Regions from separate parts of the Streptomyces sp. B3I8 genome, predicted to be linked through region 2. Evidence: riboswitches for the same ligand, from Rfam matches in the RefSeq annotation. Region 2 holds a riboswitch; each other region holds the start of a gene.
What was found. Region 2 has a riboswitch for cobalamin ahead of QFZ64_RS26565 (HoxN/HupN/NixA family nickel/cobalt transporter). Riboswitches for the same ligand answer to the same signal wherever they lie in the genome.
Positions count from the first base shown of each region.

Region 1: it holds a riboswitch for cobalamin, as region 2 does, so the genes downstream of both, QFZ64_RS23170 (ribonucleoside-diphosphate reductase subunit alpha) here and QFZ64_RS26565 (HoxN/HupN/NixA family nickel/cobalt transporter) in region 2, are expected to answer to the same signal.
Region 3: it holds a riboswitch for cobalamin, as region 2 does, so the genes downstream of both, QFZ64_RS08665 (cobalamin biosynthesis protein) here and QFZ64_RS26565 (HoxN/HupN/NixA family nickel/cobalt transporter) in region 2, are expected to answer to the same signal.

Region 1 covers NZ_JAUSYN010000002.1:4,705,618-4,708,885, reverse strand. Annotated here, with positions in the region: gene mctP (monocarboxylate uptake permease MctP) at 1-1,012, shown strand, start outside; cobalamin riboswitch at 1,148-1,284, shown strand; gene QFZ64_RS23170 (ribonucleoside-diphosphate reductase subunit alpha) at 1,409-3,268, shown strand, end outside.
Region 2 covers NZ_JAUSYN010000002.1:5,507,842-5,511,109, forward strand. Annotated here, with positions in the region: gene modA (molybdate ABC transporter substrate-binding protein) at 1-324, opposite strand, end outside; gene QFZ64_RS26565 (HoxN/HupN/NixA family nickel/cobalt transporter) at 621-1,766, opposite strand; cobalamin riboswitch at 1,794-2,003, opposite strand; gene QFZ64_RS26570 (metalloregulator ArsR/SmtB family transcription factor) at 2,184-2,537, shown strand; gene QFZ64_RS26575 (cell division protein SepF) at 2,669-3,070, shown strand; gene QFZ64_RS26580 (ATP-binding protein) at 3,230-3,268, shown strand, end outside.
Region 3 covers NZ_JAUSYN010000002.1:1,428,705-1,431,972, forward strand. Annotated here, with positions in the region: gene QFZ64_RS08655 (inorganic phosphate transporter) at 1-1,153, shown strand, start outside; gene QFZ64_RS08660 (hypothetical protein) at 1,166-1,381, shown strand; cobalamin riboswitch at 1,551-1,692, shown strand; gene QFZ64_RS08665 (cobalamin biosynthesis protein) at 1,792-2,796, shown strand; gene QFZ64_RS08670 (cobyric acid synthase) at 2,793-3,268, shown strand, end outside.

The DNA of each region.
Region 1 (3,268 bases), 800 kb from region 2:
CAAGGACGCGCTCATCTACATCGTCATCGCGGTCGCGATCATCTACATCCCGATCAAGCTCGGCGGCTTCGACGACATCTTCGCCTCGGCGAGCGAGAAGTTCGCCAAGGCCGGCGCGGGCGGCGTGATCCCGGCCGCGGGCGGCCAGTGGACGTACGCCACGCTCGCGCTCGGCTCGGCGCTGGCGCTGTTCATGTACCCGCACTCGATCACGGCGACGCTGTCCTCGCGCAGCCGTGAGGTGATCCGGCGCAACACCACGATCCTGCCGCTGTACTCGCTGATGCTGGGTCTGCTGGCGCTGCTGGGCTTCATGGCGATCGCGGACGGGATCACCGTGAAGAACGGCCAGCTGGCCATTCCGCAGCTCTTCGAGAACATGTTCCCGGACTGGTTCGCGGGCGTGGCCTTCGCGGCCATCGGGATCGGCGCGCTCGTCCCCGCGGCGATCATGTCGATCGCGGCGGCGAACCTCTTCACCCGCAACATCTACAGGGACTTCATCAAGCCGGACGCGACGCCGAAGCAGGAGGCCCAGGTCTCCAAGCTCGTCTCGCTGCTGGTGAAGGTGGGCGCGCTCGTCTTCGTCCTGACGATGGACAAGACGGTGGCGATCAACTTCCAGCTCCTCGGCGGCATCTGGATCCTGCAGACGTTCCCGGCGCTGGTGGGCGGCCTGTTCACCCGCTGGTTCCACCGGTGGGCGCTGCTGGCGGGCTGGGCGGTCGGCATGGTGTACGGCACGTTGGCCGCGTACGGGGTGGCCTCGCCGACGCAGGCGCACTTCGGCGGGTCCTCGGACGACATCCCCGGCATCGGGCAGATCGGCTACATCGGTCTCACCGCGTTCGTGCTGAACGCGGTGGTGACGGTGGTGCTGACGTTCGTCCTGCGGGCGGTGAAGGCGCCGGAGGGCGTCGACGAGACGACGGCGGACGACTACACGGTGGACGTCGGCGCCCCCGGCGTCGAGCCGGAGCTGCCGCCGGCGACGGCGGGGACGTCGCACTAGTCCGCCGAACACGTCGCTGAAGGCCGTGGCCGCCCGTAAGGGGCGGCCACGGCCTTCGCACGCGGGCCGCCTGAGGGAGTCGGCTTCGGTCGGCAGCACGCCCGACACAACATCTGGGCCCTCCCCCACCCCTCCGGCACAACATGTATGCTCAGCAGCGCTGCCGACGCAGGGGAATCCGGTGTGAATCCGGAGCTGTCCCGCAACGGTGTGGCCACGCGTTCGCGCGTAGGGGTCGAGTCCGAGGACCTGCCGGCAGCGCGCCCGGCCGTCCGGCCGGGTGCCTGACGTCCGGGCCTCGTGGAGTGGGCCGGGGACGCGACCCGGCGCACCCCGCGCGCCGGCATGTTGCTCCCTGTCCTCGTCATGGCCCGTGCCGAACGAGGGAGAGCACCCATGACCACCGCCCCGGCCCGACCGGCCCCGGCATCCCCCGCGACCGAGGAACCCGGTGGCCTCGACGGCTCGAACAGCCCCGACGGTCCGGACGGTCCCGGCGCCGCCCTCCTGCGGACCCTCACCGCGCTGACCGCCGACCTCCCCGACGCCGACCCCGGCCGGGTCGCCGCCGCGGCCCTGCGCGGCCGCTCCCGGCACGCCGACGAGGACGAGCTGCGCGAACTGGCGACCGAGGCGGCCGCCGGCCTCATCTCCGAGGACCCCGCCCACTCCCGGCTGGCCGCCCGCCTGCTGACGCTCGGCATCCGTACCGAGGCCGCCTCCCAGGGCGTCACGTCGTTCACCTCCTCCGTGGCCGTCGGCCACCGGGAGGGCCTCGTCGCCGACCGGACCGCCGCGTTCGTCCGCCGCCACGCCGCACGGCTGGACGCGCTCGTCGACCCCGACGCCGACGACCGCTTCGGCTACTTCGGCCTGCGCACCCTGTACACCCGCTATCTGCTGCGCCACCCCGTCACCCGCAAGGTGATCGAGACGCCCCAGCACTTCCTGCTGCGGGTGGCCGCGGGGCTCGCCGAGACCGAGGAGGGGGCCCGTCCCCGCGCGGACGGCACGGACCGTGCCGTCGACGAAGTGGCCGCGCTCCACGGCCTGATGAGCCGCCTGGAGTACCTGCCCTCCTCCCCCACCCTGTTCAACTCCGGGACCCGTCACCCCCAGATGTCCTCCTGCTTCCTCCTCGACTCCCCCGAGGACGAGCTGGACTCGATCTACGCCCGCTACCACCAGGTCGCCCGCCTCTCCAAGCACGCGGGCGGCATCGGCATCGCGTACTCGCGCATCCGTTCCCGCGGCGCCCTGATCCGCGGCACCAACGGGCACTCGGGCGGGATCGTGCCGTTCCTGAAGACCCTGGACGCCTCGGTCGCCGCCGTGAACCAGGGCGGCCGGCGCAAGGGCGCGGCCGCGGTCTACCTGGAGACCTGGCACGCGGACATCGAGGAGTTCCTCGAACTGCGCGACAACACCGGCGAGGACGCCCGCCGCACCCACAACCTCAACCTCGCGCACTGGATCCCGGACGAGTTCATGCGCCGGGTCGAGGCCGACGCGGACTGGTCACTGTTCTCCCCCGCCGACGTACCGGAACTGGTCGACCTGTGGGGCGAGGAGTTCGACGCGGCCTACCGCGGGGCGGAGGAGGCCGGGCTCGCCCGCAGGACGCTGCCCGCCCGCGAGCTGTACGGCCGCATGATGCGCACCCTGGCGGCGACCGGCACCGGTTGGATGACCTTCAAGGACACCGCCAACCGGACGGCGAACCAGACCGCGACCCCGGGCCACGTCGTGCACTCCTCCAATCTGTGCACGGAGATCCTCGAGGTCACGGACGACGGGGAGACGGCGGTCTGCAACCTGGGCTCGGTCAATCTCGGCGCCTTCGTCAACCGGGCGGGCGGCGACATGGACTGGGAGCGGCTGGACGCCGCCGTCCGCACCGCCGTCACCTTCCTCGACCGGGTCGTCGACATCAACTTCTACCCGACCGAGCAGGCCGGGCGCTCCAACGCCCGCTGGCGTCCGGTCGGCCTGGGCGTGATGGGCCTGCAGGACGTCTTCTTCCAACTGCGCCTGCCCTTCGACTCGCCCGCGGCGAAGGCCCTGTCCACCCGCGTCGCCGAGCGGATCATGCTCGCCGCGTACGAGACCTCCGCCGACCTCGCCGAGCGCAACGGGCCCGCGCCGGCCTGGGAGGAGACCCGTACGGCCCGGGGCGTGCTGCATCCCGACCACTACGGCGTGGAGTTCACCTGGCCGAAGCGCTGGGCGGCGCTGCGCGCGCGCATGGCCACGACC
Region 2 (3,268 bases):
CGGGCTGGCCGAGGCGAACACGTCGGCGGGGGCGCCCTCGGTGATCCCGGCGGCGAGACTGTCGCTGCCGCCGAAGTTGAAGGTGACCTTCGTGCCCGGGTACTCCTTCTCGAACTTCTTCCCCAGCGCGGTGAAGCTCTCCTGCAGCGAGGCCGCCGCGAACACGGTCACGGTCCCGGAGGGCTTCGCCGGGCCGCCGCCGGAGGCGCTCGCGTCGTCGGAGCCGCCGGAGTCGGACGAACATGCGCCGGCCGTCACCAACACGGCGGCGACACCGACCCCGGCGAGCATCCGTCGACGGGCACGGCGGGACGTACGGATCATCACTGAAGGTCTCCCATTGCCTGGGCGTCACACCTCATGGCCACTCTGATCATAACGCCGCACCTGCCAGCCATGAATCCCCATGTAGCCAGCAGGAGCGAACACAGTCAGTGGAGCAAGGTGGCATGTGCGCCCGCGTGGGAGCAGAGGATCAGCGCCGGGCCGTGGTTCCACCGCGTGGACGCGAGCGAGCGCGCCCCCGACGTCCGTACAAGATCCCGAACCCGGCGCCGGCACTCCTCGCCGGGGCGCACGCCCGGCCAGGCCGGCCGTGCCCCCCGGTGAGAGGTGAGCCCTCAGTTGCCGTCGGCGGTCCGCGGTGACCAGCGCTGTTCGACCCGGGCCAGGCGCCAGTAGGTGAGGGCCAGTGCCCACACCACCACGAACAGCCCGGCGATGACGTATCCGACGTTGTCGAGGTCCAGACCGGCGATCCAGCCGGTCACGGAGTCCGTCAGGTCGAGCTTCTCGTGCAGGACGCCGACCAGTTCGATCGTGCCGATCAGGAAGGCGACGGCGATCGACAGCCCGGTGATCGTGAGGTTGTAGAACACCTTGCGCACGGGGTTGGCGAACGCCCACTGGTAGGCGAAGTTCATGAACGTGCCGTCCAGCGTGTCGAACAGGCTCATCCCGGCGGCGAACAGCAGCGGCAGGCACAGGACCGCGTACCAGGGCAGTCCGGCCGCCGCGCCGCTGCCCGCCATCACCATCAGCGTCACCTCGGTCGCGGTGTCGAAGCCGAGCCCGAAGAGGAAACCGAGCGGGAACATCTGCCCGGGGCGGCTGACGGAGCGGGTGAGGCGGCCCAGGATCCGGTTCATGAAGCCGCGCGAGTCCAGGTGCGCCTCCAGCTCCGCCTCGTCGTACGTTCCCGCCCGCATCGCCCGGAACACCCGCAGGATGCCGAGCAGCGCGACCAGGTTCAGCGCGGCGATCAGATACAGGAAGCCGCCCGAGACGGTGGTGCCGACGACGCCGAGCGTCTGGTGCGTGCGCGAGCCCTCGTTGAGCAGCGTGCCCGCGAGCGCCGTGCCGCCGGCCACCAGCGCGGCCATGACCACCACCACGCTGGAGTGCCCCAGCGCGAACCAGAACCCGACCGACACCGGGCGCTTGCCGTCGGCCATGAGCTTGCGGGTGGTGTTGTCGATGGCCGCGATGTGGTCGGCGTCGAAGGCGTGCCGCATGCCCAGCGTGTAGGCGGTGATGCCGAGTCCGATGCCGAAGGCCTTGGAGCCGACCTCGTAGTGCTCGGGCACCACCAGCAGGAACAGCACCCCGAACGCCACCACGTGCAGGGCCAGGATCACCGCCAGCAGCCCGGCGGTACGGACGGTGTCCTCGCGCCGCCAGCGGAAGGAACCGGTGGGGGCGGCGGTGGCCCCGGGGGTCGCGGGGGTCGTGGAGGAATGCGCGGAAGGGCGCGCGGGCAGGGTCATTCGGTCACGCTCCAGCACCTCGTGGATCACTTCGTGAGATGCCGTGGCCGGTCTCCTGGCTGACGGGTCGACGCGCCCGCCCCAACCTTCCCAGCCACGCGTACGCACGGCCAGTGGCGCCGCCCGGGGGCGGCAGGGACGGGAACTCCCCGATCACAGTGGCGAGGGCCGCTCCGGACTCGACCCCCGAGGGGGCCTGCACCGGTCTTCCCGAACACCACGGCCCGGCCACCATAGGGCCCGTCCGTCATCACCTGCAAGACTGCATATCTGCGCAGGTGTTGCGGGTGCGGTGGCGGGTGCGGCGAATCACCTGCCAGGTCCGTCCCCGGCCTTCCTCGGCCGGAAAGCGCGGAACCGGCGGACCGAAAGCGCGGAACCGGCCGCGGTCCGCCGTCCGCCTGGAACAATGCCCGCATGCATCTCGTCCCCGCCGACCGTGCGGACCGGCGCACCATCGACGGCCACCGGGTGTGCGACGCCATCGCCGCCATCGGTGAGCCGGAGGCCGTACGCGCCTGGGCCGACCGCTTCTCCCTGCTCGCCGACCCCGGTCGGCTCTCCCTCCTGCTGGCGCTGGACCGGACGGGCCCGCTCGCCGTCTCCGACCTCGCCATCGCCACCGGCATGAACGACCCGGCGGTCTCGCAGGCGCTGCGGCTGCTGCGGACGGCGGAGGTGGTGGCGGGGGAGCGGCAGGGGCGGATCGTGCGCTACCGGGTGATCGACCCGGTCATGCTGGAGCTGTTGAAACTGGTCAGAACCACCTGAAATACCCCGCCGTGGCGGGCGGGTGCCTGCACCAGAGGCGTCGCGGACCGTGTCGCGTTCGGCCGATCGGGTGACGATACGTAAGAATATGCCCCGTGCAGACGACCAGTGCGAGCCGACGGGGAGGGCCGGTGAACAGCCACGATGTCACCGACGAACAATGGGAGGGGCTCGCCCAGGTCGTGCCGCTGCGTGGCCGGGACTCCTGGCCGTCGGCGGTGGACCACCGCTCCTACGACCACCGGGCCTACGCCGAGGCCGAGACGGAGGCCAGGCGCAGGTTCGTCGTCCTACGGGTCAACGTGTTCGCGGACGCCCGCGACGTCGCCGAGACACTGATGGCCGGGGTCCCGGTCCTCCTCGACCTCACCAACGCGGAGACGGAGGTCGCCAAGCGCGTCCTCGACTTCAGCACGGGCGTCGTCTTCGGCCTGACCAGCGGCATGCACCGCGTGGACAAGAACGTCTTTCTGCTGACCCCGCCCGACACGGAGGTCACTCCGTCCCATACGGGGGCCGCGCGGCCGAGTTGAGCGTGCGGGGCCGTCCCCGCCTCCGCGCCCCGGCATCCCATCGGCACGGCAGCACGGCAGTCCGGCAGTCCGGCAACCGATCCCGTTCCGTACCCCGTTCGTGCGAAGCCCTTCGCAGCGGAACGGTTCGCCAGCCGCGCCGCCGTCTACGGTCCCCGCATGCACGCGCCCCCACCGCCCGCAGGCACCCGGGCCGAC
Region 3 (3,268 bases), 4.1 Mb from region 2:
GATCTCCGGCGGCATCATCGACGAAGAGGGCCTTCGAACCGAAGTGATCTTCGCCGCTCTCGTCGGCGCGATCCTGTGGAATCTGCTGACCTGGCTGCTGGGTCTCCCCTCCAGCTCCTCCCACGCACTGTTCGGCGGTCTGATCGGCGCGGCGGTCATGTCGGCCGGCTGGTCGTCGGTGAACGGCTCGACCGTCGTCACCAAGATCCTCCTTCCCGCGGTCGCCGCGCCGGTCGTGGCCGGTCTCGCCGCGATGCTGGCGACCCGGCTGACGTACGCCATCGGCAATCGGGCCGACGAGAAGGCCACCGCGAAGGGGTACCGGGCCGGGCAGATCGCCTCGGCCGGCCTGGTCTCCCTCGCGCACGGCACCAACGACGCGCAGAAGACCATGGGCATCATCACCCTCGCCCTGGTCACCGGCGGCGTCCTCTCCCCCGGTTCCAACCCGCCGATGTGGGTGATCTTCTCGGCGGGCACGGCCATAGCGCTCGGCACCTACCTGGGCGGCTGGCGGATCATCCGGACCCTCGGCAAGGGGCTGACCGACCTGGCGCCGCCGCAGGGATTCGCCGCGCAGACCAGTGCGGCGACGGCGATCCTCGCCTCCTCCCACATCGGCTTCTCGCTCTCCACCACCCAGGTCTGCTCCGGCGCGGTGATGGGCTCCGGACTCGGCCGCCGGGGCGCGGTGGTCCGCTGGTCCACCGCGACCCGCATGGTCGTCGCCTGGTGCCTGACGCTGCCCGCGGCGGGACTGGTCGGCGCCGGGGCGGAACTGCTCACCAAGCAGGGCACGTGGGGCACGGTCGTGACCGGCGCGCTGCTGCTCGCGGGGGCGGGGACGATCTGGGTGCTGTCCCGCCGCAAGCCGGTGACCGTGGACAACGTCAATGACCTGGACTCCGTCGCAGACGTCGACGTCGAGTCGCCGGGCGTCGTGACCGCGGCCATCGCCGCGGTGGCGCCGCCGCCGGCGGGCCCGATCATCGCCGCGGACGGCGCCGGGGCGACCGTCGTCGGCACGGCTGTCGCCGCCGCACCTGCCGTCGCCACGGCCGCCGGCGGCACGGTGGCCACGGGGTTGCAGACCACCATTCCCGCTCCGGACACCGGGTCCGCGGCGGAACCGACTCGTCCCGCCGCGGTGTGAGGAACGGACATCATGAAGATCGACTGGGTAGCGCTCGGATCAGTGTTCGGGGTCTCTCTCGTGGTGACGGTGGGACTGGTGGGTCTGTTCACGCTCGGCATCGTGGGACTCACCAAGAAGGAGTCCGCGCGGGGCGGGAGCGCAGTGCTCGCCACCACGGGGGCGTACGCGTGCTTCGCCGCGTGTGCGGCCGCGGTCGCGTACGGCATCCAACTGATCGTGGCCTGACGGACCGTGAACCCACGTGACCACGTGACCATGTGACCCCGCGAGCGTGATGGCGCGACGACGTGAGGGGGGTGGGGGCGGTTTTCGTCCCCACCCCCCTTCGCATGCCCCCGGGACGGGCGCCGGCGTACGTGTGGGACTCCGCACAGCAGGTCAGGGCCAGGTTGACTGGTGTCGGGGGGCGTGGTGAACTGCCGAAGCCAATACGGCGGCAGGAGAGGAAGCCGGTGCGAATCCGGCGCGGTCCCGCCACTGTCACCGGGGTAGACATCCCCGGGAGCCAGGAACTCTCACCGCCGGTCTCGTCGAACCAGGGCGTGGACACCCTGAGTGAGGACACTTCGCCATGCGCGGCTGCCGACCGAGGTTCATCAGCGACACCCTGACCGATCCCACGGCCGGTTGACCCCGTGGGTGCCGAACGCCTCTACGCGTACGGCGCCACTGCCGGCCTCCTCGGCGACCTGCTCCTCGGCGATCCGCGCCGCGGGCATCCCGTCGCCGTGTTCGGGCGGGCCGCGGCAGCCGTGGAGCGTGCGCTGTGGCGTGATCACCGAGGCCGGGGCGCGCTGCACACCCTGGTGTGCGCCGGTGGCGCCACCGCGCTCGGAGCCCTCGCCGCGCGCGCCGTACGCCGCTCCCCCGTCGCCTCCGTCGCCCTGACCGCGACCGCCACCTGGGCCGTCGTCGGCGGCACTTCGCTCGTGCGGGAGGCGCGGGCGGTGGGGCGGGCGCTGGAGGCCGGTGACGTGGACGCCGCCCGGGCGCGGCTGCCGCACCTGTGCGGGCGCGACCCGCAGGCGCTGGACGCCGACGGAATCGCGCGGGCCGTCGTCGAGTCCGTCGCCGAGAACACCTCCGACGCCGTCGTGGGCGCCCTCGTATGGGGTGCCGTCGCCGGTGTGCCGGGACTGCTCGGCTTCCGGGCCGTCAACACGCTGGACGCCATGGTCGGTCACCGTTCCCCCCGTCATCTGCGGTACGGGTGGGCCTCCGCGCGGCTGGACGACCTGGCCGGTGCACCGGGGGCGCGGCTCACCGCCGTCCTCGCGGCCGTCGCCGGTCCGGACCCCCGGGGTGCGGTACGGGCCTGGCGGGCGGACGCGGGCCGGCATCCGAGCCCCAACGCCGGTCCCGTCGAGGCCTCCTTCGCGGGGGCGCTCGGGGTGCGGCTGGGCGGCACGTTGTCGTACGGAGGGCGCGTGGAGCACCGTCCGCTGCTCAATGGCGCCGGGCGCGCCGTGCGGGTGGCGGACATCGAGCGTGCGGCGCGGCTCTCGCGGCGCGTGAACTGGCTCGCGCTGGGCGTGTGCGCGGGCGTGCGGCTCGCGTTCGGGAGCCGCAGCCGCCGGGCGAACGCAAGCGCGAACACAGGCGCGCACACGAGGGCGACGGCGAAGGGGCGTACATCATGAGCGGCGGTACCGACCGTCGGACCGGTGGCGGGCTGCTCGTCGCCGGGACCACCTCCGACGCCGGGAAGAGCGTCGTCACCGCCGGGATCTGCCGGTGGCTGGCGCGGCGCGGCGTCAAGGTCGCGCCGTTCAAGGCGCAGAACATGTCCCTCAACTCGTTCGTCACGCGTGAGGGCGCCGAGATCGGGCGGGCGCAGGCCATGCAGGCCCAGGCCTGCCGGATCGAGCCGACCGCGCTGATGAACCCCGTGCTGCTCAAGCCGGGCGGCGAGCGGAGCAGCCAGGTGGTGCTGCTCGGCCGGCCGGTCGGCGAGATGAGCGCCCGCGGCTACCACGGCGGGCGGCAGCGGGAGTTGCTCGGCACCGTGCTCGACTCCCTGGCCGAGCTGCGCGCCACGTACGACGCGGTGATCTGCGAGGGCGCGGGCAGCCCGGCCGAGATCAATCTGCGCCGGACCGACATCGTCAACAT